One region of the Glutamicibacter mishrai genome, then DNA from elsewhere that is predicted to be linked to it. Evidence: riboswitches for the same ligand, from Rfam matches in the RefSeq annotation. Region 1 holds a riboswitch; each other region holds the start of a gene.

Region 1 (9,616 bases):
GTGGTCGCCTGGTTTTCGAAGGTCGGCGACTTCCTGAACCCGCTACTCGAAGTTTTCCGCAACACCGCTGCCTTGGCATTGCTACCGGTATTCACGTTGCTCTTGGGCATCGGCGAATTGTCCAAGGTTTCCATCGTGCTCTACGCGGCATTCTTCCCGGTACTGCTCAACACCATCCTTGGCGCACGCAGCGTTGACCCGCTACTGATCCGGGCCGGCAGAACGTTGGGGCTAAACAGTTTCGAGATTTTCTCAAAAGTAGTCCTGCCGGCCTCGGTGCCCATCATTTTTACTGGGATTCGCATGGCAGGAACGTCAGCGGTATTGGTTCTCATCGCCGCTGAAATGATCGGTGCGAAGGCTGGTCTGGGATACCTGATTACCAATTCGCAAGCCAGTTTCCTCATCCCGAAAATGTATGCGGCAATTCTGACGGTCGCCATTCTGGGCTTTGCCGTCAACGCCGCCCTCGTAGCGCTGGAACGCCACTTCTCACGCTGGGCTCGCGCCTAGATTCATGTATCACTGAAAGGACCTGCACCATGACACGTACATTGACCCTCAACGCTTTCCTCATGACCACCGGACACCATGAATCATCGTGGCGCTTGCCAGAGAGCGACCCTCATGCCGGAACGGACATTGGCCACTACATTCGCTTGGCGCAATTGGCCGAAAAGGCTAAACTCGATGCGATCTTCTTCGCTGATGGACCATTGCTCCAAGGACCAGTCGCCCAGCGGCCTGCGGGGATTCTCGACCCGGTATCGGTACTGACGGCCATTGCACCGCTGACGGAAAACATTGGACTGATTGCTACCGCTTCAACCAGCTATAACGATCCTTATAATCTGGCGCGACGTTTCGCGAGCCTTGATCTGATCAGCAATGGACGTGCTGGTTGGAATGTCGTCACCACTGCAGGTGATGCCGCCGCTCGAAACTTCTCTCAATCCGGACAGTTCGATAGTTCTCAACGATATCTTCGGGCGGACGAGTTCTTGACGGTAGCGAAAAAACTAAGGGACTCGTGGGACCCTGAAGCAATCGTCGCTGACAAGGACAGCGGCACATGGGCGGATCCTGGCAAGATCCATCCTGCGAACCACGTTGGAGAACATTTCCAAGTCGCAGGTGCGTTGAATGTTCCGCGCTCGCCGCAAGGCCATCCAGTGATTATCCAAGCTGGTGCTTCGGCTGCAGGCAAGGACTTTGCCGGGCGATGGGCTGAAGCCATATTCACGGCTCACCAATCCTTTGAATCGGCCAAAGCCTTTTATCAAGAAATCAAACACAAGGCTGTAGCCAACGGCAGGGCCGAGCAGTCCGTGAAGGTGCTACCGGGAATTGTTCCCATTCTCGGCTCCACGGAAGCCGAGGCACTTGAATTGGCGGACCGCTTGGATGAACTGATTCTGCCGGAGTATGCCAAGAACACGCTGGCCCAGCAATTGCATGTCGACCCGCAGATCCTAGACCTGGATCGGGATTTACCAGCGGGATTGGAAAGCGTAGTCTCCAAGGAGAAATCCACGTCTCGAAGGGACCTCATCCTAGAGCTGGGTTATCAGCGGAAACTGACGGTACGTCAGATCATTCGCGAGCTGGGACCAGGACGAGGGCATCAGACGTTCACCGGCACACCTGAACAACTTGCCGACCGAATTGAGTATTGGTTCAATGCAGGAGCAGTCGACGGGTTTAACATCATGGCTCCGGTGCTTCCATCGGGTCTCGAGACTTTCACTGAGCAGGTGGTCCCGATCTTGCAACAGCGCCAGCTCTTCCGCACCGAATATGAGCACAGCACGCTGCGCGGAAACTATGGCTTGCCTATTCCAAGAGTTGAACGGACATCATTGAGCGTCTAGGGACGGCGAGATATCCCGTGAAGGCGAAGGCATGTAAGTCTGGCTCTTCACGGGATTTCACGAGCCCAATTTGTCGGATCAGCAGATTACGCTGTGCCCATGAATGATGTATCCCAAGCAGCAGGCAAGCTTGATCTTCAAGACTTGCGCGAATGGTACGACGCCGCGGAATTGAACCTTCTTTTGGAAGCCCAAGCTCCTGACGAAACCATGTACTGGAAAGTTACGGCCACCGAAGAGTGGGAGGAATTGGAGTCAGCGGCTCAAATCGCCGATATCCTCCACCTGGTTAGCCAAGAGGGAGACACCTTCAACTTCGAAGGCGAAGAACCAATCAACAAATACGCCCAGGGCCTGCGCCTGGCTGACGGAAATTTCATGCTGGAGCTAGCCATCGTTGATTCACACGCATACAACATGCGCATTGCCTACGGTCCGAAAGCTGACAGCGCATCCAGCTCTCCGGATGATGACGTTGAACCCTACGGGCCTGAATCGCTCACCGTGGCCCAGGTCCATGAAGTCCTCACCGGTTGGGTGCTTGGACGCGGCCTTCCCGATGGCTACGGCGGTAGCATCCACATGTATCGATAAATACAGACGAAAATAGACTAGCGGGCGGCCCCGATGGGGACGCCCGCTTGCTGCAGGGAAAATTGCGCCTAGCGCTATAGGACCGTCGAGGACTTTTCGAACAATCGGTTAGTGGCGATTCGGGCTCCTTCGCCCAGCGCCTCCAGCTTCGCCGCCGCGATTTGCGGATGCACGCGGCCGCCAAGACCGCAATCAGTGGAGGCGATGACATTTTCACGGCCCACCAGATTCGCGAATCGTTCAATGCGGTCGGCAACCAGATCCGGATGCTCAACCACGTTCGTAGCATGCGAGACGACGCCAGGGATCAGGATCTTGCCCTCCGGCAAGGCGCGGTTTTCCCAGATGCGCCATTCGTGCTCGTGGCGCACGTTGCCTGCCTCGAAGGAGATCATGCCTGCATTAATCTGCAGTACCGAATCCAGGATGTCGGCGAAGGCGATGTCCGTGGTGTGCGGTCCATGCCAAGATCCCCAGCATACGTGCAGGCGGATCTTGTCGGCGGGCAGATCCCGCAAGGCGTAATTGGTCGCTTCGACGCGCAGCTGGATGAATTTGAGATAGTCCTCGAGGCTAGGCTCGGGATTGACCTGGTCCCAGGACTCGGCCAATGACGGATCATCGATTTGCAATGTCAGCCCGGCATCGAGGATTGCCTTGTACTCTTCACGCATGGCATCGGCTGCTGCGTAGAGATATTCTTCATCGCCCGCGTAGAAATCGTTGGCCAGACGGGCACAGGAAGCTGGAGACAACGCGGCGAGGAAGCCTTGATCAGTTCCTGTTTGTTCCAGAGCCGAAGTCAAGTTCTCAATATCAGAAGCCACGAGGTCATGTCCGGTGTAGGTCAATGGCGCGACGACTTTGGGCTGCGTCGTTGACTTGCGATTCGTCAAGATTCCGGACGCCGGATCAGCATAGGCCTCGGCAAAGCGCTGGCGGTCGCGGCGGTCCGGGAACGAGGTCAGAACGATATTCCCGGGGGATGAGCGGCGAACTTCCGCTTCAGCCCAGCGGTCCACGGTCGTTGCTTCCAAGCCGCCAAGGCGTGCGAAAGAATAGTTCCACCAGGCCCCGTAGTCCACGGACGAGGACATCGTATGGCCGTATTCGCCATCATTGGGAATATCAATCCCGGCATTGCGCTGGCGCTGGACGACATCCACCACGGCGGTCGAGAGCAATTCGGTAAAACCGGCAACATCCTCAGGATTGTTCTCCTTGGCCGCGTTGGCTGCCAAGAGCTCCGGGGTGCGCGGCAGGGAGCCGGCGTGGGTGGTAAGGATATGATCCGGGGTCTGTGAAGACATGGCAAAGCCACCTTTCCATCGGTCCTGGCGGTAGCACCGTATCCGCAAAAAGCTAGAGCTTCGTCAGTTGGATCGGTTGCTGCGGCGTCACAGAGCCAGGTCTCTCGGCCACTCGGGATGGGTACATATCAATCACTATCAGCCCTTTGGGATCGGCTGCGAATTGCTGGACCTTCGTTGCGCCAAGGACAAGCTGGAGACCGTCATATTCGAACACAGTGGGCCGAAAAAAGCTTGAACCCGTGCGATGGCACGAGTTCAAGCTCAATCTTTACGTAATTTTTGCGCGGGTTACGCCGATTTCTAGTCCGCTTCTGCTTCGGCAGCGGATTCTTCGGCTGCCTTTTCCTGGTGGATTACTTCTGCGAGAAGTTTCTCCATCTCCTTTGCGACGCCTGCGGCTGAAGCGGGGTTCTGGCCGGTGACCAGACGTTCGGAGACTTGAACGTTCTCTTCAAAATTATCCGCAGCGATATGGTTGGCGCCTTGCTCGACCAGTTTGTCGGCCAAGAAGAACGGGATGATCTGATCCTTGCCAACGGCTATTTCCTCGTCGTTGGTGAAGGCCGCGACATCCTTGCCGCTGAGCAGCTTGATGCCGTGGTGCAGTTCCACATCGAGTAGCCCCGCCGGGCCATGGCACACGGCGCCGACGACTCCGCCCTTGTTATAGATATCCCCGATGAGCTTTTGCAGGCCTTCATTGTCGGGGAAGTCCCACATGGTGCCGTGGCCGCCTACCAGGTAGATCGCGTCGTATTGCTCCGGGTCAATGACTTCCACCCTGGCCGTGTTGTACAGGCCAGCCCGGGTAGTTTCGTCTTCGGTGAATTGCACCTGGATCGGATCGTCAGTATCGACAGTGTCCCGGGGAGGCTGTCCGCCCTTGATCGAGGCGAAGTCGACGAAATGCCCTGAATCTCGGAAGACCTTCCAAGGATGAGCTGCTTCCGCGACGTTATATCCGGTGGGGTCTCCGCCCGCACCGAGTTCGGAAACGCTGGTTAGGACCATGAGGATTTTCTTCACGGGGTACTCCTTTCGCATTTGTCCTCCCAGCCTTGTACAAAGTGGGCAAGGCTTCAACCGAACCTAGCCGGTTTCCAGAGTTCTATGCGATTGTTCCCTGTTTGGATGGGGAATCGGGTAAGCGAAGCATCAGGATTCCCAGCAAAGTAATAGCCAAGATCACTGCGGCAAGGGCCCATAAGCCCGCCGAGACGCTGGCTGTGGCAGCGACGGCACCCACGAGGATCGGGCCGCCGGCGTCCCCGAGTTCGCGCCCGAGTTCTGCCGATCCCATGGTGCGCCCAATGCGTTCATCGGGAGTCGTCGAAGCTAGATGAGCGAAGCCCAGCGGTGTAGAGATCCCGACGCCGGTCCCCAGAAGCAGCGAGCTCAGCAGCAACGTGGCAAAGCTCTGCCAGATCGCAACCGAGACCAGTCCCGCGATGATCAGCAGGAGCCCGAGAGCCATGCCTGTGGCAAAACTGATCCAGGCCTGATCGTTGACCCGGCCAATCCAGGGCTGCACGAGGGCCGAACAGATCGCCAACATCGACACCACGCCCATGCTTTGCATCTCGTTGAGACCCAGCTTCGAGCCGATCAGCGGCAGGAAGCCAACGGCTGCGCCCAACGCGCCGGTGGAGGCAGCCAGAACCATGGTCGGCACCAGGAAACCCGGCTGCACCGTTTGGCGGGCAAGATCTGCCAGCGTGTAACGCTGCTTGGGGAGAATGGGCAGGACGGGCATTTTGAGCCACACCCAGATCGCCGCGGCCAACGAGATCACTGCCATGAAGGCAAAGAGCGCGGGGAGGCCCGAGAAGAAGATCAATCCCGCGCCGATCAGCGGGCCCAAGACGTAGCCGAGGGTTTTCCACGCACCGTATCGGCCGAAGTACTGGCCAGTGCTAGGCCCAGAGAGCCGAGCCACAGCTGCGGAAGCCGCCGGAGAAAATGCCGAGGCCGCAGCGCCCTGGCCAAGCCGGACTAGGCCAAGCGCAAGCGCTGAATTCGCGAAGATGCCCATGGCTGACATGATCGTGAATACAACGAGGCCGCCAAGAATCACCGGTTTTGCGCCGATGCGGTCGCTGAGGGTTCCAAATACCGGTTTCAAAATGACTTCGGCAACATCGTAGACGGCGAGCAAAATGCCCAGCGTGAGCAGGCTGGAACCTAGTGCCTCGAATTCGGATCCGAGGCCTGCAGCAATGCTGTGTGCTCCAAAAGCGGTAGTGAAGCCGGCGGCAAAGAGCGGCGCTATGTGGCGGGTGCTTGTTGTATCTCGGGTCATGACATCATTTCGTTGTTGATGGCAGTGGAGTATTACGGGGTATCGCCGACTGCCCGCGAACTCGCTGTCCGTGCAGAGATCCAAGGCTGACGCATCTTTGAAAATAGCATCTTGGAGTTTCCACTCGAAGTATTACCGAGCGAAGGGCGGGCCAACGGTTAGGCTGAAGTTGATTTGAACTTCCGAGATGAGCAGGAATGCGAGACATCATGAGCAATACAGTTCTTCAGCGTCACCTCTTTGGACCTGGTCCATGCAACCCCTATCCGGAAGCGACGGCCGCATTGGGACTGCCGCTGCTGGGTCATCTGGACCCGGAATTCATCGCCCGCATGGATCGTGTGGCCGATGGCCTGCGCACGCTGTGGGGGACCGAGAACCTGCGGACCCTGCCACTGAGCGCCACGGGTTCGGCCGGCATGGAAGCGGCGTTTGTCAACACCATCAATCCTGGCGACGTTGCGGTCATCGCCGTTAATGGCCTCTTCGGCGAGCGCATGTGCGAAGTCGCGTCACGTGTGGGTGCCGAGGTTGTCCGGGTTGACCACGAATACGGCACACCGGTGGACGCGCAGCGTGTGGCAGATGCCCATCCCAACCCTGCGGTGATTGCTGCCGTGCACGCGGAAACGAGCACCGGGGTTCTCTCGGATATCGCCGCTTTGGGAGCGATCAAGGGAGAGGCTCTGCTGATCACCGATGCAGTGACGTCCATTGGCGGAATGCCGGTGCTGGCGGATCAGTGGGGAATCGACGTGGGGTATGCCGGTACGCAGAAGTGCATTGGTGTCGCCCCGGGGCTGGCGCCGTTCACGATTTCCGACCGTGCCTTTGAGCGCCGAGTGCTCAAGCCCCAATCCTGGTATCTGGATCTTGGCTTGCTCGGCGGATATGCCACCGGGTCCTCCGGTGGCGGTCGAACCTATCACCACACTGCTCCGGTTGCGATGGTGGCCTCGTTGGAAGCAGGCATTGACCGCATCCTGTCCGAGGGGCTTGACGCGGTAACCGCGCGTCATCAGGAAGCCGGCGGCTTGTTGCAAGAGGGGTTGCAGGATATGGGCCTGGAGCTCTTTGCCCAGGCGGGGTACCGCTTGCCTCAGCTGACTACGGTGAAGGTACCCGAGGGTGTTGATTCGGCCAAGGTGCGCGGCTACCTGTTGGACCGCTTCAACATTGAGATCGGCGGGGGAGTCGGGCAGTACGCCAATACCGTGTGGCGTATCGGGCTGATGGGTCCGAATGCGAATCCTGGTTCTGTGGCATTGCTTCTTTCGGCATTAAAAGAGGCGATAACCAAGTCCTAAACCGACGGTTAGATCTCTTGAATGATCTCACCGAGTAGGCAATATTATCTAGATCTACTTTCGTCTTGTCTATGAGTCCGATAGTGTCGACTACGTCATTCGTTTCTTCAGCAGAAAGCAGGCAGCAGGATGAAAGCCCTTTTCGATTTTGATTTCCGGAAGTTCGTCACCCCATCGATCATCAAGATTGTCTACATCTTGATCATGATCTTCCTTGTTCTCGGCTACATTGCGATGGTGATCGCAGCGTTCTCCGAAGACGCCTTGTTCGGCTTGTTGATGCTGATCATCATCGGCCCGTTGTTTGTCCTGATCTACCTGGTCTTGGCACGTGCCGGGCTTGAGTCGCTGATCGCTTCGATCCGTACCGCGGAGAATACTGCCGAGCTGATTCGTCTTGCTGGTGGCCGTCCTCCATTCGAAGTCGGGGATGCACCGTACCCAGGTGATCCGTCAGCGCCTCAGGGTTACACCAACCCGACCACGCAGTACCCGACTCAGCGTGGTCCACAGACCGGTCCTGCCGATGGCGGAACCACTCCGCCAACCAATCCTTACCAGAAGTAGATAACGAGGCGAGCGGGCCAGCACCACTTGGTGCTGGCCCGCTCGCCGTTAATGCCTTGCTTGTTTTGTGTCCTACCAGTCGTTGCTGGCTTTCAGCGATAGCACCGGGCATCCTGCCTGGAGCAGGATGCGCTGTGCGACCGAACCCATGAGGAATTTGCCCATGGCGCTGCGCTTGCGAAGCCCGATCACAATCAACTGTGCCCGTTGGGCCTCAGCCACCTGCAGAATCTGATCTGCGGCATCAACGCCCTGGGACTGGCGTTCGATCCAGAAGTCCAGCCCGGTTTCGGCCAGTCGGGATTCCAACTCGTGGTACTGCTTGGCATCGATGAGCCGGTCATCGACCAGCTGGTCGCCCTTGGAGGAATTGACCACCACCAGTTTGGCGTCGCGGCGCTGTGCTTCCTCGATGGCCCGGGCCAGTGCGGTTTCGCCTTCGGGAGAAGGGATGTATCCGACAACTATGCTCATGATTCGTCCTTTCCGTTCTGGCTTTGCCCATCGCCGGTGACTGAGGCCTTGTGCTTAGGCTCGTGGTGCTCTTCGCCAAAAATCTGCTCGGCGACAACATCGTGCTTTCCGCGGGAGCGGCGGATGACCGAGACCAGCAGCGGCAACAGCAGCAGGATCGCAATGATGATGTAGATCGCGACCGCCAGCGGTTCGCTCCAGATTCCGGTGACCGAGCCTGAAGAGAGCTGGAAGGTCTTGCGCAGCTGCTCTTCGGCCATGGGGCCGATGATGACTCCGAGGATCAGCGGAAGAACCGGCAAGCCGAAGCGGCGCAGCGCGAAGCCGAGCAAACCGATCAGCAGCAGGATCCACAGGTCGGCGACCTGCATGTTCACCGAAAACGCGCCCAGGGTGGCGAAGAACAGGATTCCGGCGTAGAGGTAGGGGCGCGGGATCTTCAGCAGCTTGGCCCACAGTGGAGCCAGCGGCAGGTTGATCAGCAACAGCAGCGTATTGCCGATGAACAGGCTGGCGATCAGTGCCCAGACCAAATCCGGTTCATTCTCGAAGAGGAACGGACCTGGCTGGATGCCCTTCATGGTCAAGAAGGCCAGCATCACCGCGGCGGTTGCATTGGTCGGCAGGCCCAGGGCCAGCATCGGGGTCAGCGTACCGGCTGCCGAAGCGTTGTTCGCGGCCTCAGGGCCGGCAACGCCTTCGATGGCGCCGTGCCCGAATTCCTCGGGGTGCTTCGAGAGCTTCTTCTCCGTCACGTAGGACAGGAAGGTCGGTACCTCGGCGCCGCCGGCAGGCAGGGCACCGAAGGGGAAGCCGAAGGCGGTTCCGCGAAGCCATGGCTTCCAGGAACGCTTCCAGTCTTCCATGCCCATCCAGGGCGTGCCAACCGGGATGGTGCGCATGGGGGTGCGTCGCAGGTGTGCGGCAATCCACAGGGCCTCGCCGATAGCGAAGACCGCCACAGCGACCACCACAATGTCGATGCCGTCGACTAATGGTGCAAAGCCGAAGGTGAGGCGCTGCTGGCCGGAGACCGGGTCCATGCCCACCAGACCGATGGCCAGACCTAGGCCCAATGCGGCGAAACCGCGGACCTTCGAGGATCCGAGCACCGCAGTGACGGTGACCAAGGACAGCACCATGATGGCGAAGTAGCTCGGAGCGCCAAGGCTCACAGCGAACTTGACGACA
Region 2 (9,616 bases), 300 kb from region 1:
CAGTTGGCGATTCGGGATGATGAAATGCTCTTCGGTGAACTTGCCTTGGATCTTGCCCAACTGAGTTCGTTCTTCGCGGTCATAAAAGACGCGAGTGGGGGAGAAGTCTTCGGCGCCCAGGCTCGGGTGGTACACAGAAGGAGCGGCCGAATTGGCGTTATAGATTTCCGGGCGATAAATCTTCTGGAACGTTTCCATCGTGCTGATGAGGCTGATCAACTGAAGGTTCGTGTAGTCATTGAGCAGGTCGCCGCGGAAGTAGAACGCCAGCGGTGCGACAGCGCCCGGCGGCATGAAGTAACGCACGCTCAAGCCCATTTTCCCGAAGTACGCGTCGGTCAATGAATTTTCATCCTGCTGGTATTCCAAACCGAGCACTGGATGGCTGTTGCCGGTGCGGAAGTAGGTCTTGGAAGTCGAGACGCTGATGCAGACCACCGGCAGCTGGGCAAAACGCTCACGGTACGCCTGTGAGTTCAAGAAATGCTGGAAGAGCTGCCCATGGAGATCGCCAAAATCTTCCGGAAGCACCGGGGCTCCGCTGTCATTGCACGAAGCTGGAAGCACCACGCTGAAGTCGTAATCGCGGACATAAGAAGAAAAATTATTGCCGACCATGCCCTGGGACCGGGTACCCGTGAGTTTATCCACGATCGTGGTTTCAAGCACTTCTAAAAGGGGAAATTCCTGATCGGTATTATTGGCAGAAACATGTACATTTGCGGAAATGATTTCCAATTCCAGTGCATAGCGGTCACCTTGGGGATTGTCCCAGTGAGCCTGGGAATTGAAACGGCGGTTGATCATCGTCAGGGCATTGCGAAGGTTCTCTTCGCGGCGCTCTCCGCGCGCCAAATTGGCGAAGTTTGTCGTGGTTCGAGAATTCGCAGAAGGGGAGTAATTCTCGTCGAATCTTGTGGTGCTAATGCTGAAATTTAATGCGTCTGCCATGATGGCCAATCTGTATTTGGGAGGCCTGGACAGGCCGAGGGGAAGTCGTTGCGTCAATCATGCAGGGTGATTCTTGATATCAGGTAACTCGATATAACTATGGATTCATATAGACTCAAACTATGGTTCAGGTTTCGAATGGATTGACACTGCAGCAGCTGCGCTATTTTGTGGCGGTGGCCTCGGAGGGGTCGATCTCGGCTGCCGCCGACCTCATTTACGTCGCGCAGCCCAGCATGTCGGCGGCGATGAAGGAGCTCGAATCGCGGGTGGGGCGCACCTTGCTGGTGCGCTCGGCCAGGGGAGTGACGCTCACCGCCGAGGGCGCAGAATTCCTCGGCTACGCCCGCCAGGTCCTGGAGCAAGTGGAACTGCTGGAGCACCGCTACCTCGGCCGGCCGGCGGCAAGACGACTGCTGGGTGTCTCAACCCAGCACTACTCCTTTGCGGTGGATGCCTTTGTCCGGATGGTCCAGGCCAGCGGGGCCGAGGAGTACCAGTTTTCGCTCCGCGAGACGCGCACCGAGGAAATCATCGAGGACGTGCGCACGCTGCGCAGCGATATCGGGATCCTCTACCGCAACGACTTCAACCGGAAAGTCATCGACAAGCTGCTGCGCGAATCCCGCCTGGTGTTCCACCCGCTGTTCCTCGCCGACCCGCACATCTTCGTATCGCGCAGCAACCCGCTGGCCACCCGTGACCAGGTCACCCTCGAAGACCTCGAAAACCTGCCCCGGCTGACCTTCGATCAAGGGGCGAACAACTCGTTCTACTTCGCCGAGGAAGTGCTCTCCACACGCTCCAGCCAGCGGGAAATCCAGGTCTCGGACCGTGCGACCATCTTCAACCTGATGATCGGCCTGGGCGGGTACACGATCTCCACCGGCATCATCAGCGACGAGCTGGATCCATCCATCGTTGCCATCCCGCTGGACATCGACGAGCGCATCGAGATCGGCTGGATCGATCACGCCGCGATCCCGCTCACCGACCAGGCTCAGCGCTACCTGCAGGAAGTCCGCGCAGTGGTGGCCAGCTTCGGGGTGGAAGTGCTCGGCTGAGCCGCCAACAGCGTAACTCTCGGTCATCGAGTGCCGCTCCTTCGTCATAAACTTCCGAAAAAGCCTTGAAAGTCTCGGGGGTATTCTCATTTTGGTGCGTCACAAAGTGGCGCCAGCCACCGCGTCATCATGACAAGTGCACGACATATGAAGCTTGGCGGCCTTGTATGAAGCCCGCCGCCCGATAGCGCTTGCACCCCTCGCAGCCCATGGCCAACCATGGAAGAACAACAAACCATCAAGAGCGACTAAGAGATCTGGCTCGTTGACGTCGCAGCAACCATCGGGAAACCGAAAGGTGCTAATGCCAGGAACGATGGAGCAGTTCCGAACGCGTTTTCGCGCTGTGCTTCGTGCCTTTGCACGATGCCTAATCGGTGCACTCCCTCGCAGAGAATCGAGGAGGAGCTATGAGCCAAGGAACCGACGCGGTCCACGCAGGATACCGCCCGAGCGGAGACTTCCGCCCGATGCTGCCGCCACTGCACAATTCCGCCGCCTACCAATTCCAGTCGCATGCCGAAGCGATCGAGAAGTTCGCGCTGCGCCAGGCCGGCTTCACCTACTCGCGCACCGGCAATCCCACCGTCTCGATCCTTGAACAGCGTGTGGCAGCACTGGAAGGCGGAGCCCACGCGGTGGCCACCGCCACCGGCCAGTCCGCGGTGGCGTTGTCCTTGCTGGCGCTGACCCAGGGACCCAAGCACATCGTGGCGTCCTCCTCGCTCTACGGCGGCACCGTGGATCTGCTCACCGACACCTTCGCCGACTTCGGCATCCGCATCAGCTTTGTCGACCAGGCCGATCCGGCCGCCTGGGCCGGGGCCATCGAGGACGACACCCGCGCATTCTTCCTGGAGTCCGTCTCCAACCCGCTGTGCACCGTGGCCGACCTTCCCGCTATCACGGCCATCGCCCACGAGCACAACATCCCGGTGGTCGTGGACAACACCCTGGCCACCCCGCTGAACGTGCGGCCGCTGGATCATGGCGCCGACATCGTGGTGCACTCGGCCACCAAGGGCCTGGCCGGACACGGCTCGGTACTCGGCGGGATCGTCGTGGACTCGGGGGAATTCGACTTCTCCGACACCGCGCGCTGGCCGCAAATCGCCGCCCCGCGAGTGCGCCTGAACAACACCTCGCTGCTCGAACGCCACGGACCGGCCGCCTACGCGATGCTGGTCCGCTCCAAATTCCTGCACGATCTGGGCCCAACCTTGGCCCCGGCCAGCGCCCAGGGCATCCTGGCAGGCATCGAAACCCTGCCGGTACGCGCCGCCCACGTGCAGCGCAGCGTCACCACCCTGATTCACGAGCTCTCTGCCCACCCGGGCATCGCGGCCATCCACCACCCGTCGCTGCCCGCCCACCCCAGCCACGAGCTGGCCAAGAAGCTCACGCCGAAGGGAACCGGCTGCGTGGTGGCCATCGAGCTGGCCCACCCGTCGCTGGTTTCCCCGGTGATCGACGGGCTCAAGCTGATTTCGCTGGCCGCAAATGTGGGGGACACCCGCACCATGATTTCGCACCCGGCCACCATGACCCACTGCCGGCTCTCTGCCTCCCAGCTGGCCGACGCCGGCCTGAACACCTCAACCCTGCGCCTCTCGGTCGGCCTGGAAGACCCAGCCGACCTGCTCGCAGACCTCACCCAGGCCCTGGATCTGGCATTGGACCAGGCCCTGGCCCCGCAAACCCAAGGAGCATGATGACTGGCTTCAACACCCAGGCCGTCCACGCCGGCCAGCACAAGGACCCGCACACCGGCGCGGTCGTCCCGCCGATCTACCAGACCAGCACCTTCATCCAAGACGGCATCAACGTGCTGCGTTCCGGGCACGAATACTCCCGCGGCTCCAACCCGACCCGCGACGGTTTCCAGGATCAGCTCACCGCCCTGGAAGGCGGGGCCGCCGGATTCGCTTTCGCCTCGGGCATCGCGGCCGAAGACGCCCTGCTGCGTGCGGTGCTCGAACCGGGCGACCACATCATCCTCGGTGCCGACGGCTACGGCGGCACCAATCGGTTGATCTCCAAGCTGCACAGCAAGTGGGGGATCACCTCCTCGGCGGTGGATATCACCAACCTGGACTCGGTGCGCGCCGCCGTGCAGCCGAACACCGCACTGCTCTGGGTGGAAACCCCCTCCAACCCGCTGCTGGGCATCGCCGATCTGGCCGGCTGGGCTGCCATCGCCCGCGAGCAGGGTGCCCTGCTGGTCGTGGATAATACCTTCGCCACTCCTTATCTGCAGCGCCCGCTGGATTTTGGAGCCCACGCGGTGGTCCACTCCACCACCAAGTACATCGGCGGGCACTCCGATGTGCTGGGAGGTGCGGTCATCGTGGCCGATCACCTCTTCCGCGGGCAATCCCTGGCCGAAGCGGTGGGCTACCAGCAGTTCGCCGGGGGAGCGGTGGCCGGACCGCAGGATTCCTACCTGGCCGCCCGCGGACTGAAAACCCTAGGCCTGCGCATGGAACGCCACTGCGCCACCGCTTCCACGCTGGCCCGCTGGCTCGATGCGCAGCCCGAGGTCACCCGGGTCTACTACCCGGGGCTTGAGAACCACCCGGGCCACGAGCTGGCTGCCCGCCAGCAGCACGGTTTTGGCGGCATCGTCTCGGTGGCCCTGAAGGACGAGGCGTCCGCCCGCGCCTTCGCCGAATCCATGGAGTACTTCCAGCTTTCGGTGTCCCTGGGCGGGGTGGAATCCCTGGTCTGCTATCCGCGCGAAATGACCCACGCTTCGCTGATCGGCACCGAGCTGGAGATCCCGGCCAATCTGGTCCGCCTCTCGGTGGGCATCGAAGAGGTCGAAGATCTGATCGCCGATCTGCAACGCGGGCTGGCCGCGGCCCGCGCTGCGTCCAAACCGGTCGTCACCCGGGTACGTGAAAAGACTCTGGAAAACGCCTGATCGCATCGAACCGCGATGATCGGGCGGCGTGCCCCAACCCTGGAGAATAGTAGATGGGGAAGGGTGGAGACATGATCGGAATTCTCAATCGGCTCATCGAGCATATCGAGGCGAATCTGCGCGAGCAGATCAACCTCGCTGAGCTGGTGCGCGCCGAAGGCACCACCGAATACCACGTGCGGCGGATGTTCTCCTCGCTGGCCGGCATGCCGGTCTCCGAGTACATCCGCCGGCGCCGCATGACCCAGGCCGCCGCGGACCTGCTCACAGGCGAGGACCTGCTGAGCATCGCGATCCGCTACGGATATGGCTCGGCCGAAGCATTTGGCCGGGCCTTCCGAGCTGTCCACGGCGCGTCCGTGGGTGATATCCGCGAGAATGGCGGCCCCCTTCGAAGCCAACCAATTATCAGGTTCAGCCTGCACGTCGAAGGGAATCGCCCCATGGATGCACGAATAACAGAACGAGAGAACTTCCAGCTCATCGGATACGCCGCGCAGGTACCGCTGATCCATCACGGTGCCAACCCGCACATCCAAGAGCACATCGCCTCCATCCCGGTGGCCGAACATGCCCGGCTCAAGGAACTCTCAGCCGCCGATCCGGCAGGCTTGCTGCAGGTCAGCGACCAGGTTGATGCGGACTACCAGGAAGGCAGCGAGCTGACCTACCTGCACGGGGTCGCGGTGCCCGCAGGCCCGGTGCCCGAAGACCTGGATTCCATCCAAGTTCCCGCCGGCCACTGGGTGGTTTTCAGCGTGACCGGGCCCTACCCGGCGGCCTTGCAGGAGCTCTGGGCCTCCACCGCCACCTCGTGGTTCCCGTCCAACCCGTGGCGATTGCGTCCCGGCCCGTCCATTGTTGCCGTGCTCGATCGGGCCGCTGATTTCAGCACCGCCACCTGCGAGCTGTGGTTCCCGGTGGAAGCCGACCGCTAGGCTTATCCACACCTCGTCACTGCATGCCCCGCGTCGTATCTTGCGCGGGGCATGCTCGTTCCTATGGACACAGCGCAGGCACTGAAGAATCTGGCTGAGGCGGGACAACTGATCGCCTCAGCCACTGCTGTGCTTTCCGGCGATCTTCTCGCCGGCCACGCCGCCTACTTCGCTTGGCTCACCGAGCACATCGGCCAACAGCAGGCCCGCGCCCAGATCGAGGCTGCCCACGCGGTGCGCCGCACCGGCGCGCACAAGCTGGACCGGGAATCCTTCCAAGCCATCACCGATGCCGGCACCAACCCCACGATCGAGCAGATCGAAGCCGCTGCCGGCCGCACCACCACCGGGCGCACCCATTTCAAGAGCGCCCGCGGCCTGATGCAGGACTGGCTGGATATCCCGAGTAGCACCGCCGGAAACCGGCTGATCCAGGCCGACTGCCTGATCGGTGGGATCGATGACGCGGGGCTTCCGCTGGATCCCTGGCTGCCTGAGCTGGCCGAGCAATTTGCCGATCCGTCCGTGGATCCGCGCCTGGTCGCAGCCGCCGCCCTCAAGCTGACGAGTGTCACAACGGAAGAAATTAGGGAGGACTAAGCCGTGTGATCGCCGTAGCCCGAACCGCAATTGCCGGACACGATATCGTTTTTTGTTGACATGAAGTTGAAGCGCTCAGGAGGCGCGCCTTTGGGCCGGGGTAAAGCTAAATCATCCGCGAAAAACCAGACGAAAATGCCGACAGGTTTGGACGACGAATATTAGACGATGGTTGCCTCTGCCGAAGGGTACAGTCCACTATGAACCAGCGCGAGATATGATGTTTAGAAGTACATGTGGTGGAGAACTGAACGTATCCTGTCGATTATCGAAAAATGTCTAGGATTCTCAACTGATTCAATGTCGGGCAGGGGATGAACTAAGTTTCAACTCAGCGTCTTGTTGTCCAGGAGACTTGTGATTTTCGCAATAATCTCACGCCCATCTTGTTGTTAACGAGGAATAGAATTTAGGTATGAATCTGCGCGATGCAGAGAACGACGGCAACCCATTCAACAATCGAACCGTGGGTCAGCCTATCTACGAAGTTGCATTGACCTCATCGTTGCGTAAGAACGCGAAGCTGTTACTTCCACCTGGGCCCGGGCGTAGCGTAGTAGTTATACCTGAAGCCGCTATCGGACGAGGTCGACCAGATGTTCTTTTGGTGGTCGTTTCCATTAGTTCTCTACATTCTTACATTCATTCTGGGCTGAAGATTTATTCTTTGAATCATGCGAGAGAGATAACATCAAAATTGTTAGATTCTAATCAGATGAAGAAGAAAAATCCGTTCGACGGATGGACGCGGAATTCATTCCGTCAGTTCTCAAATTCCGTGAATAATTCACTTGCAGTTGAAGCGAAAATTAAAGACTGGAAACAAGCGGTGCGACAAGCCAGCAGATTCAAGCACCTAGCCCATCGCTCAGCAATTATGATGCCAAATGCGCGTTTGTCAGAACGCCTTAACCCGTATTTAAAAACCTACGACCTTGGGTTAATTAGTTTTAGTGGAGCTGAGCCTACATGGATTGAACCAGCGCACAAGCAATTCCTGCGTCCCGAAAATCAACTTTGGCTCCTTGAATTAGCCGCGCGACAATTTAAAAATTAAATTCCTTCGGAATTTCTGAACGCACTGATTGCTTCCGATAAAATCTGTAATTTTATGGTGTAAGATCCCTCGAAAATCAGGTTTTGTCGGCCCAAGTCTTCAAACAATTGGAGACTTTGCTGTATCCACGACTCGACTGTATCAAGTCTATCTGGAATACTGAGATTAGTCAGAATTGAAACAAGATCACCCATGCTAACCATATGGTGTTTTTGTGAAATTCCACGTTTCCAATATTCTGCATCACTCATATATTCTTGGAAGAGTGCATCAGCTCTAGACTTTGGAATTAAGTGACTTGCGCCGACGCTCGAAATGACACTTAATTCACCATCTAGGCGGAGGGGGCTGAGTAGGGTACTGACGAAGCGGCGGGGTATTGGTTGCGCACCACCCGATTTTGGTCGCCATTTGTCTATGCTGAATCTTCTAAGTGAATTGTGCCAACCTGTGGCCACGCCAGTAGCACCAACAGCAAGGCCAAGAAGGCCTTCTATATCTGAATACCCCCATATGAGCTCGTAGCCGTTGATCTCTGTCAAGGTGTAGATCATCCTCATGGCATTAGCTAAATGATTAGGCGCCCAGCCGGATGCTGGGTACGAAAGTGTGCCACGATGATTTGCTAAAAGGTAGAAACCATGAACATCGATCGTAGTAATTTCATCTAGCCAGTCATTAATTTGTTCCCAGCCAGCGAATGCAATTTCTTCGAAAACGATGGAAGCATATACTTCTTTTTCGCTCCAAGTTTCAGCAGCTGCCCTAGCATACTGAATCCCAAGCGGTGTCCAAATGTCTTCAAAAGAAGATTGCAGTATTGATGGGGCGATTAATGAGTTAGTACCTAAGGAATTGTTCGCTTGCTCAACTGCGGTTAGTACTTTCTGAACGTCTCCTGGAGACTGAGACCATCGGATGGGGGAGAAACTGAGCCCGTTTGAGCTGTGGCAACGACCCGCGAGTCCAACGCCATCTGTATACAGATAAGTCTGAGGATCTAGGAGTGGTTGGACACCAAGACTCTTTAAATGCGTTGCCGTTTGTGCTAATCCCTCAGGCGTTTCATCTGTCGGGCTAAGTATCACGGATGAGACGGTCGTATGCTCAGAAACGTAGTCGAGTTTGTCTGATTTTCCGTAACCGTGCTGAAGTATAAAGCTCACTATGACTTCTCCGAATCATTGAGATATTTAAGGGCTTGCTTGGCGGTCCTAAATCTTCTGTTTTGGCGCTCAGCCAAGCATCGATCGATTACATCCTGAAGAACACGTTCACAGCCAAACTCCTTCAACTGACCAGGTTCATGGTTAATAAGGCGGTTGAAGTAGTTGTCAAAGGTCATCTGTGGGGAATCATAAAAGGGGTGCTTACCCGAAACAGCCTCAAATAGCACTATTCCTGCCGCGAATAAATCAGTTCGTGTATCTACCGAGCTTGATCCTCTTGGGTAAAACTGCTCCGGCGCAGCATACATGTTGGTCATAGGTGAGATGACCCCTGTTGCGGTAAGTGGATCCATCGTCAAGGCTTGGGCAATTCCTAGATCGAGAATCACAAAATCGCCATTAGCTGTTTGGCATATATTCGCAGGTTTAATGTCTCTGTGCACGATCGAGGCTGATTCGAGTGCAACTAACCCTTCCAGCAGATGCGTGGCGAGGGAGAATATCTCGTTGTTTGAAAGCTCGCGATTCTGAAGAATACCGTCTAAGGATCCACCTTCATAGTGTGGCTCGCCGTACCATACTAATTCAGAACTTCCTATTTTTCTTTTATCGACAGGGGTATGCATTCGCACAATCCGAGGTGAATTGAGCGAGGACATGATTTGTATTTCTCGAATAAATCTTTCGTCTAAAATGACTTCATCGCCTGGATCTGTGGCTTCGCCATATAGTACCTTGAGAACGAAATTGCTAGACCCGTCATTAGCGAGGAAGGCTGCTTTGAAGCTGCCTCTACCAATAGCTGGTGTCACAATCTTGTACTCTGGAAATGCTTCGACAACATCTTCATCAAGTAGCATATATTCCTCCGTCATGAAATTTATCCTAGCTCAAGATCAGGACCGATAGAACTT
Region 3 (9,616 bases), 1.7 Mb from region 1:
ACGGGGCAATACATTGCCATCATCATGGCGGCCCTGCCCACCGCACAGAATATTTTTGTCAACGCCGACCGCTACGACGCCGGCATCACCGTTGCCAAGGACACCGTTCTGGTAACCACGATTCTTGGCATCCCGGTGATGCTGGCATTTGCGGGGTTGCTTCATCACTAGCCGCTCGAAGACCGCGGTGCGCGCAGAGTCCGATTCAGGAATTCTCAGGTGGAGCTGACTTCTCGGGAATGGGTGTTCCTTCGACGTTCTCCAACGAGTCAATGAAGATCTCCCGCAGACGTTGCGCCGCAGGATTCACCGATCCTTCTTCCCAGGCAATAAAAATATCGGAGTGGTTCAAGTCCTGGAGCCCGTCGGGGCCTGTGAGTTCCTCGAATACTACTCCCGGTGGAGCAAAGTCCATCGCGCTGGCCGGTACCAGGGACACGCCGAGTCCGGCGGCTACCAAAGCCAGAAGCGCTGGTATCTGGCTGGCAATCTGCGTGATCGTCGGTTTGGTTCCAACGGAGTCAAAGAGCCTGATCACCAGGTCGTAGAAGTATCGGGCTTCATTCGTTGAATACATCATCAGAGGCAGGCCCACCAGCTCCTTGATGAGTACGCCTTTGCCCGTAACCAAGTGATGTCCTGAAGGAAGAGCTGCCACCAGGCGGTCCTTCTTCACCAAGCACGATTGAACCCCTGCCCGGCTCACCACGGGACGCAATAAGCCAACATCGATATTTCCGCTGCTCAAGGCATCGAGTTGGTCAATAGAAACGGCCTCGCGCAATACCAGAGTCACCTCTGGCAGGTGACGTGCCGCAGTCGAGAGCAATGCCGGAAGCACCGACTGGCCCGCCACCGACGTGTACCCGACAACCACGGTTCCGGAATCCCCAGTCGAGACTCGTGAGACTTCAACGCTGGTGCGCCTGCTCAGCTCCAAGAGCCTGCGCGCATTGGGCAGCAAGACTTCTCCGGCGGCTGTCAGTTGCACATTGCGGGAGGTCCGGGTGAAGAGCTTGGCTGAGAGTTCGCGTTCCAGCAACTGGATCTGCCGGCTCAACGGCGGCTGAGTCATGTTCAGCCGTTCGGCAGCAGCGCCGAAGTGGAGTTCTTCAGCGACGGCTACGAACGACTCCAGTTGAATGAGCGAAAACATCAATGCTCTCCTTGAATCGTTGATTGCATAAGTTAGCTTGGACAGGTATCGATAGGGGCTTCTAAAGTGATTCTAGACCTAGAGAACCAGGGGAGCCCTCCATGCTGGATGCAACGACGCACCATGTCTCCACCGATGAGCAGCACCGCCGCACGGCGTCTTGCCGCATTCGAGAAATCACTGTCACGCCGGTAGCTTTTGCCGATCCGCCATTGCTGAATTCGGTGGGCGTTCATGAACCATTCGCACTTCGAGCCATCATTGTCGTTCACACCGAGAATGGACATTACGGGCTAGGCGAAACCTACGGGGATGAAGCGCACGTGGCACGACTTCGCCGAGCCGCGGAGGAACTTATCGGCGCTGATCCTTTTAATCTGAACCTCATCGCCCGGTTGGTATCCCAGTCGCTAGCTCAGGACGACGGCCAGGGCGGGCACGGCACCGGCGGCATGGTCACCACGACATCGCTTGATGACAGGGTGCTCTCCGCATTCAACGTTGCCTGCCTCGACATCCAAGGAAAGATCCTCGGCCTGCCCGTGAGCACTCTGCTGGGAGGATGCGTGCGGGAGCACGTGGATTTCAGCGGATACCTTTTCTACAAGTGGGCCAATCACCCAGGCCAGGAACCCGACCGTTGGGGCGCCGCTGTGGATCCGGCAGGCATAGTCTCCCAAGCTCGAATTATGGTCAACGACTACGGCTTCCGTGCCCTGAAGCTCAAAGGCGGGGTCTTCCCGCCAGATCTGGAAGCTGAAGCCGTCGAGGCGTTGCATCAAGAATTCCCGGATATTCCGCTGCGGCTGGATCCTAATGGGGTGTGGAGCGTGCCGACAGCTATCAAGGTCGGACATCGCTTGGAATCCTCTCTTGAATATCTCGAGGACCCTTGTTTAAGCATTGCAGATAATGCTGCGGTGCGTGCTGAGGTCGCGTTGCCGCTTGCCACTAACATGTGCGTGGTTGCCTTCGACGACCTGCCGCCGGCCATAGAAGCCAAAGCCGTGGACATCGTGCTGTCTGACCATCATTTCTGGGGTGGGCTTAGCCGTTCGAAGCTGCTCTCCGGGATGGCAGAAACCTTCGGGCTGCGGCTTTCCATGCACTCTAATTCCCATCTGGGAATCAGTTTCGCCGCGATGATCCATTTGGCCGCTGCCACCGAGAATATCGACTACGCGTGCGACACCCACTGGCCTTGGAAGCGCGAAGAGGACGACGTAATTGTCCCCGGCGTACTGAGCATTCACGAAGGCCGGGTCAAAGTCCCCACCGCGCCAGGCCTTGGCATCGAATTGGATGTCCAAGCATTAGCGCGCATGCACCAGCAATATCTGGATTGCGGCCTGCGCCAGCGCAACGACACCGGTTACATGCAATCCATCGACCCCAGCTACGAGCTCAAGAGCCCGCGATGGTAGACGCACTCAAGATCGTGGTCACCGATCCAATCGTGAGCCGCTTCGAATCCCGCTTTCGCGAATTGGCGGCAGGCTTCGAATGGCATTTTGTGGCCGATTTGCAGGCAAAAGAGCAGTCATCGCGCATTGCGGAAGCCGACGTGCTCGTCTGCTCCAAGCTCGCGCCCGAAGATGCGCAACAATGCCAGGCGCGGTTGGTGCATGTTACCGGCTCGGGAACGGATCGTGTTGCTTTGCAGCAGCTCCCGGCAACCACCGGCATTGCCACCACCTCGCATCACGAACGCTCCATCGCCGAGTACGTGCTGATGGCCATCCTTGCCCACGAACGTCGCCTGTTTGAAGTTACCGCCGAATTGCGCGAAGGCACTTGGAAGACGGTGGCCACCGACCAGTCAGTGCCAATGTTCCGCACGTTCAAGGACCTGACTGTCGGTTTCATCGGGCTGGGCGGAATTGGCGCAAAGACATCAGCGGCTGTCTCGGCGTTAGGCGCGAAAGCTATTGCCGTTCGCCGCAATCCATCAACGCCTTCAGAAGCCGACCAGAAGCTGGCGTGGGTCAAGTCCATGGAGCATCTGCCTGAGCTTCTGGAAACCAGTGACGTTGTGGTTCTCTGCCTGCCCCTGACAGATGAGACGCGCGGTCTCATTGGCGCGGAGCAACTCGAACTAATGCGCAAAGATGCGCTCCTGGTGAATGTATCGCGTGGACCGATCATTGATGCCCAGGCTCTGATCGCTGCCTTGGAGCAGCGAATCATCGGCGGAGCTGCCTTGGATGTCTGGTGGGATGCGCCCAACGGCACCAAAGCTCCCGAGCTGACACGGCAGCTCGCCGCCCATCCACGGGTGATCGCTACCCCGCATTATTCAGGACATGCCCGGAACACTTTTGAATCCAGGGTGGACGAGATCTGTGAAAACATCCTCGCCTTCACGGCCTTGCCCGGATCCCTATCCGCAGCGCCTGCCACCGATAGCTGAGCCAAAGGAATCGCTAGGGCTGGGAATTCACAAATGCCGATTCGTGCCGGATGAAATTCTGTCATGGGACAGTCCACTCCATAGAATGGTTCCCATGCAAGATGAAAAGCTGCTGCACATGGTTGAAGAAGAATTCACCGCCATACTTTTGCACGCCCGGGATATGCTCCTGCGCCGCGCCAAAGCTGTGCACCCCGACCTGCAAGCACCTGGTTACCGGGTACTGGCCCTCGTCATCCGCGACGATGCCCAGCAGCAAGGCGAGCTGGCTGAAGCGCTGAGCCTAGACAAGGCCACCATCTCCCGACTGGTCAAACATCTTGAAACTCTTGGACTGGTCAACCGCACCCAAGATCCTTCCGATGGCCGGGCGCAGCTGGTCTCTGCCACACCTATGGCACACGAGAAGTGGAAGGCCAGCGGCAACACCCTGCGCCAGGAGCTTCGTCGTCAACTCACCGAATGGGAACCAGGCGAACTGCAGAACTTCGGCGAGCTCTTACACCGTCTGAACATCAGTTTCGACGAACTCGATTAACCGGGAAACTACTCCATCAGGGCCAAGAAATCATCTGCGCTGAGCGCTGCTGGCTGGCCCGCTTGGGCTTCGTCTCCGAGGACATCATTGAACAGCTGAGTCTTCTTCGCTTGAAGCGCCAGCACCTTGGACTCAATAGTGTCCTTGGCAACCAGACGATAAACATAGACAGGTTTCTCTTGGCCGATGCGGTGTGCTCGGTCAATGGCTTGGGCCTCAGCCGCCGGATTCCACCATGGGTCCAACAAGATGCAGTAGTCCGCCGCGGTGAGGTTGATGCCAAAGCCGCCAGACTTCAGCGAGATGAAGAAGACCGGGAAGTCGCCGTCGGTGAATCCTTCGATCAGATCCTTGCGCTTGGCACCACTGGTCGAGCCATCCAGATAGCCGTGATCAATGCCTAGTTCTACGGCGATGTCCTTCGCTTTGGTCAGGAAGCTAGTGAACTGGCTGAAGACCAGGATCTTGTGGCCCTCGGCGACGGCATCGCCCATCATTTCACGCAGCAATTCGAGCTTCGCGCTGGCACCGTCCCCTTCGCCTACCAGTGAGGGGTCCAAAGCCAGCTGGCGAAGCAGCGTCAAGGACTGCAAGATCTTGAATCTGTTCGAATCAACATCATCCACCAAACCGAGCACTTCCTGACGCACACGCTGGAAACGACGATCATAGGCTTTACGGTGGCTTGGCTCCAGTTCCACTTCCAGGATCTGTTCGGTCTTGGCAGGTAATTCTGGCACAACTTGTTCTTTGGTACGGCGAAGGACGAAAGGACGCAGACGGCTCTTGAGCCGATCCAGCCGTTCCTTGTCCCCATCAGCGATCTGCTTTTGGTAATTGTCTTTGAAGGCGTTTTGACCGCCCAGCAATCCGGGAGCAGCCATCGAAACCAGAGCCCACAGTTCCATCAGGTTATTTTCCATCGGAGTGCCGGTGACCACGAATTTGCATGGAACTGGCAGCTGCCGAGCTTGCTTGTAGCCCTTGGATGTGTGGTTCTTTAGCTGTTGCGCCTCATCCATGATCATGACGGAAAAGCCGGCGGCTTCGAATTCCTCATAGGACAGCCGGAAGATCGTATAGCTGGTTACGATCAGCTGGGCATCGCCCAACTGATCGGCTACGGTTTGGCCGGCCTTCTTGGCTGTCGAGGTAATGCCCCACGTTTTGAGGTTCGGGGTGAATCGGTGGGCTTCATTGATCCAGTTGCCTACGACGGATGTCGGAGCCAGGACGAGGAACTTTTGATCTGGATTCTCAAGGCGGGCCTGTTCGAGACAAGCCAGCAATTGGACGGTCTTGCCCAGCCCCATGTCATCTGCGAGTACCCCGCCCAACGAGTGGGTGCGCAGGAAATTCAACCATGAAAGCCCCTGTTCCTGGTAGGGGCGAAGGTTCGCTTTGAAGCTTTCGGGAAGCTGCACCTTTTGAAGTTCTTCACCGCGGCTGAGCTCATTCATGTTCTGCAACCACTGGCTATGCTGGGCTTCGATGATGCCCAGATCCAGCAGCTCGTGCCACCAGTCAATGCTTAGCTTGTGGACTCGAATCGTATTGCCTTCGACTTTGCCTAGTTCGCCAGCTTCTGCGATCAGCTGGCGCAATTGCGCGAAGTCTTCACTTGCAATGGGAATGACCGTCATGTCTTCAAGGACCAAGTAATCCAATCGCAGAGTGAGTGCTGCCAGCAACAACGCGAAGGGCACCTTGATGTCATCGATGGTGACTTCGACCGTTAGATCAAACCAGTCGCCGGTGTTTTCACCGGCCTCGATAGAGACCGTTGCCGGCGTATCAAGGATCCGATACTTAGGTAGCTGATTCTGCGCTTCGATGAGAATATCTGGGTGTTCTTCAAGCAACGGCAGGGTATAGACCATGAAGTCGATGGACTCATCGATGCTCAACTCGCGGTCCTCGTAGATCCCGCGTGAATTCACGTTGCCTAACGCCGAGTCGTCGCCCAATTTATCCTTGATTGAAGCCAAGATCTCTTTTTCGACGCTGCGCTGCTTGGTCGCTTTGGGCGCGTACTTCCACGAATAGTGCAGATTCACCGTTTCGGCAGTGCTGGAAACTCGCAGCCTCAACACCGGGCGAGGAGGCTCGGGAATGGCGTAGGAAACGTCAGCGCTTTTCAACGGTGCCAATGCCCTCATGCGGTCCAGATGGGAATCTTCGAATCGTTGGACATCGGTTGACGGAATGAACTGCACACCAGAAGCGATAAAGGTCGCTAGCTCGCCCGAAACGGGCTCGGCAAATTCGGCCAGTCCCCAGTCCTTGGATTTCTCCAGCGGTTTCGACGAATACGCCAAAAGAGCTGGCGGGTTGCCGATAGGCAATAAGTGAGTGTGCTCCTCTACAGGTCCTCTGAGGATGCCTTCTACCGTCAACCCGTTCTCGCCGCGACGCATATCCAGGTACGCCTGGGCCTGTACCTCGCTGAAGTTCACTTCAGATTTGCCTGAAGTGGCACCGTTGATGATCGCTACGCCAGCGTCCCGAAGCTCTCCAAATGCAGCTATCAAGTCCCTGCCGGGCACCTCCATCAAGGAAATCCAGTCCTTGGCTTCCCAGAAATGACCATACTTCTGCTTTTCTGCGTGCTCTCGCAGACGGTTCAGTTCAATTACCGCTCGGCGCTGTTCCCGAGGGAAATGTTCGTCAAAGGCCACTGATTTCCAGCTCACCCCGGACTGCACCCAAGGACTCTTGCTTCCCCGCTTAGCTGGGCGCGCTTGAAGAGTCAGCAGGTCGTCGCCACCATACCGAGGCGTTCTAAGAATCTTCAGGATCAGCCCCAAAGGTTCTTCAATAATGTCTATTTCGTCCTCGGGCACCGGCAACAGTCGGTTAAGATTTCGCTCCCACTGAGGTACTGCATTGCGACGCCACGCGTATGGGTCCGATTCGATGTCAGAAACAATCAGCGGATCATCCTCGTCGCTGAGGACCTCTAGGAGTAACGCCGCCACCTCTGCGCAGCTTTTTTCGGATGGATGCCCTGAGCAAAATCCTTCAAATTCAATGCGATCCCCCACAATGTGGAAATTCGCCACCACTTCAAGACCTGCGACCAGGCCGGTGACGCCTGAACTGCTAACCCTTTGGTATCGGTCAACGTCTTGAACGAGACCCGCTTTGTGATACATCCGTCCAGCACGAAGTTCATCGTCAGAGACCAATAAGTCCAGAGATTCAAAGTTCAGCTGGAATTCCATCATCGCCATCCAAAAGTAGTGCGTTAGAGCGGATTGCTACCCTCCATCCTATCGATGCATAGCGACAAGACAGCCATGACGAAACGTTAAGTGGATACTTTACCGAGCCCAGTGTTAGCGGATAAAAAGGAACTACTGAATCACGAGTTCCACTCATCAAGGCCCTGGCTGAGCGGACGGCAACCCTTGAGCCATTGTGCGGGGTGCCCCAGGTGACGATTCGACGCATCTTGAAATCCAAGATCGTAAACGATGGCGCCCCCTGCGCCAGAAAGGGGATGACTCCCCCATGTCTCACGCAACAGCAAAACTCTCAGTAGCCGAGGACCGTTCACAGCGCCTTCAAGAAGCAGGTGCAGGTTGGGGCGAACGGATTTCCGCCGCACCGCATAGCGCCGCGTTGACCTTTACGGTCCAGGGCGAAGGCTTTGATTCGGTGGCCAGCAATATCCGCGCCGGCAAGCATACCTTCACCGTCGATGAACCAGCAGCGCTCGGTGGCAGCGACGTGGCCGCCAGCCCCGTTGAATACGCTTTGGCAGCTTTGGTGTCCTGCCAGGTCGTGGTCTATCGGCTCTACGCCGAGAACCTGGGAATCCAGGTTGACGATGTCCAGATCACTGCGGACGGGCAGCTCGATGTCCGCGGGCTCTTCGGCATCGATCCTTCCATCCGCCCCGGCTTCTCTTCGGTGGACCTGAAGGTGCAGATTGCTGGTCCGGAATCCGCCGAACGCTACGAGGAATTGCGCCAGGCAGTAGATGCACACTGCCCCGTGCTTGACCTCTTCGCCAACCCGGTGCCCGTCACCACCTCGGTGCAGCTGATCGAAGCCAGCTAGCCTAAGCTGAAAACAGCAGTGCACTGTGGCGGCCATTGATACTACTGGCCGCCACAGTGCACTTTGGGACTCGCGAGAGCTACTGGTCCAGGAAGTTGAGCAGCACCTTGCCCGAGGTCGAGGAGTCCTTGGCGGTTTCAAAGGCTTCAATCCCATCAACCACTGGGAACTCATGGGTGACGGCTGCACCTATCTGCAGGGAGCCGTCGGCCAGGGCTTCGAGCACCTGATCGATTTCGCCGTTGAAGCGGAAGGAACCGACTAGTTCCAGTTCCCGGGTGATGGCCAGTGAAATCAGCGCGGGCTGTTCGCCGCTTGGCAACAGGCCCACCATGACCACTCGGCCACCACGCACTGCGCCGCGGACCGCTGAGGCCAAGCCGCGATAGTTGCCGCTGGCCTCGATCACCACATCTGCGTTGATGTTGGCGATGGCTTCCTGGTCATCGGCGCGCAGGGTGGAGGTGGCGCCCAGTTCCCGGGCGATGGCCAATGGCTTCTCGTGCATATCCACTGCGATGATCTCGCTGGCGCCGCCACGCTTGAGCACTGCCACAGCGAGCGCGCCGATAGGGCCGGCCCCGATCACCAGGGCCTTTTTGCCTGAGACATCTCCGGCACGCGAAACGGCATGCCACGCCACCGCTGCCGGTTCGGCCAGCGCGGCATCGCGCAGCGAGAGTCCCCCAGGCAGTTCGCGCAGCATGCGCGTTGGCAGGTTCACTTCGCGAGCGAAGGCGCCTTCGGTGTGCGGGTAACGGGCGGCCGAGCCGAGGTAGGTGCAGCCCGGGGAAAGATTCGGACGATCTGCCGGGTACGGTTCGCCGGTGTCCCCCGGTGTTGCGGGGTGCACGGCGATCTTGGTTCCGGCTGCTGGCCCGCTGCCATCGGTGGCGGCTTCAATGACAGTTCCCACGATCTCGTGTCCGAGAATCATCGGTGCCCTGAGGATGGATTCCCCGGCGGCGCCGTGGCTCCAGTAGTGCAGGTCCGATCCGCAGATGCCGCCGTACGCGATGGCGATGCGTGCTTCGTCGGCCTTCGGTGCCGGCACGTCGATCTGTTCGATGCGCAGGTCTCCGGCGGCGTGGGCGACCACAGCCATGGTCGTGGAGGAAAGGGTGCTAGACGACAACGCTCATGCCTCCGTCGATGAAAATGGTTTGCCCGTTGACGTAGTTGGAGCCATCCGATGCCAGCCAGATGGCCGGGCCGGCCAGGTCCTCGACGGTGCCCCAGCGGGCAGCCGGGGTGCGGCCCAGGATCCACGAGTTGAACTTTTCATCGTCCACCAGGTTCTGGGTCATCTCAGTGTGGATGTAGCCCGGTGCGATGCCATTGATCTGCAGTCCAGCGCCAGCCCATTCGGCGGTCATGGCGCGGGTGAGGTTGCGCAGGCCGCCCTTGGCTGCGGTGTAGGCGGAAATGGTCGGGCGGGCCAGGTCGG

The links. Region 1 has a riboswitch for S-adenosylmethionine ahead of D3791_RS13275 (cobalamin-independent methionine synthase II family protein). Riboswitches for the same ligand answer to the same signal wherever they lie in the genome.
Region 2: it holds a riboswitch for S-adenosylmethionine, as region 1 does, so the genes downstream of both, D3791_RS11820 (O-acetylhomoserine aminocarboxypropyltransferase/cysteine synthase family protein) here and D3791_RS13275 (cobalamin-independent methionine synthase II family protein) in region 1, are expected to answer to the same signal.
Region 3: it holds a riboswitch for S-adenosylmethionine, as region 1 does, so the genes downstream of both, D3791_RS05360 (OsmC family protein) here and D3791_RS13275 (cobalamin-independent methionine synthase II family protein) in region 1, are expected to answer to the same signal.

What each region holds. Positions count from the first base shown of each region.
Region 1 is NZ_CP032549.1:2,810,689-2,820,304, forward strand. It holds gene D3791_RS13260 (ABC transporter permease) at 1-513, shown strand, start outside; gene D3791_RS13265 (LLM class flavin-dependent oxidoreductase) at 543-1,871, shown strand; gene D3791_RS13270 (hypothetical protein) at 1,971-2,465, shown strand; gene D3791_RS13275 (cobalamin-independent methionine synthase II family protein) at 2,540-3,775, opposite strand; SAM riboswitch class I at 3,788-3,899, opposite strand; gene D3791_RS13280 (type 1 glutamine amidotransferase domain-containing protein) at 4,079-4,804, opposite strand; gene D3791_RS13285 (MFS transporter) at 4,887-6,077, opposite strand; gene D3791_RS13290 (pyridoxal-phosphate-dependent aminotransferase family protein) at 6,287-7,384, shown strand; gene D3791_RS13295 (DUF4282 domain-containing protein) at 7,514-7,951, shown strand; gene D3791_RS13300 (universal stress protein) at 8,024-8,425, opposite strand; gene D3791_RS13305 (tripartite tricarboxylate transporter permease) at 8,422-9,616, opposite strand, start outside.
Region 2 is NZ_CP032549.1:2,506,219-2,515,834, forward strand. It holds gene D3791_RS11810 (DUF1852 domain-containing protein) at 1-951, opposite strand, end outside; gene D3791_RS11815 (LysR family transcriptional regulator) at 1,074-2,015, shown strand; SAM riboswitch class I at 2,248-2,338, shown strand; gene D3791_RS11820 (O-acetylhomoserine aminocarboxypropyltransferase/cysteine synthase family protein) at 2,426-3,727, shown strand; gene D3791_RS11825 (cystathionine gamma-synthase) at 3,727-4,938, shown strand; gene D3791_RS11830 (AraC family transcriptional regulator) at 5,010-5,876, shown strand; gene D3791_RS11835 (hypothetical protein) at 5,940-6,476, shown strand; gene D3791_RS11840 (hypothetical protein) at 6,892-7,533, shown strand; gene D3791_RS11845 (hypothetical protein) at 7,530-8,699, opposite strand; gene D3791_RS11850 (serine/threonine-protein kinase) at 8,699-9,577, opposite strand.
Region 3 is NZ_CP032549.1:1,122,752-1,132,367, forward strand. It holds gene D3791_RS05330 (AEC family transporter) at 1-171, shown strand, start outside; gene D3791_RS05335 (LysR family transcriptional regulator) at 206-1,156, opposite strand; gene D3791_RS05340 (glucarate dehydratase family protein) at 1,258-2,580, shown strand; gene D3791_RS05345 (2-hydroxyacid dehydrogenase) at 2,574-3,566, shown strand; gene D3791_RS05350 (MarR family winged helix-turn-helix transcriptional regulator) at 3,661-4,104, shown strand; gene D3791_RS05355 (DEAD/DEAH box helicase) at 4,113-7,082, opposite strand; SAM riboswitch class IV at 7,467-7,586, shown strand; gene D3791_RS05360 (OsmC family protein) at 7,618-8,169, shown strand; gene D3791_RS05365 (L-idonate 5-dehydrogenase) at 8,249-9,274, opposite strand; gene D3791_RS05370 (SDR family oxidoreductase) at 9,294-9,616, opposite strand, start outside.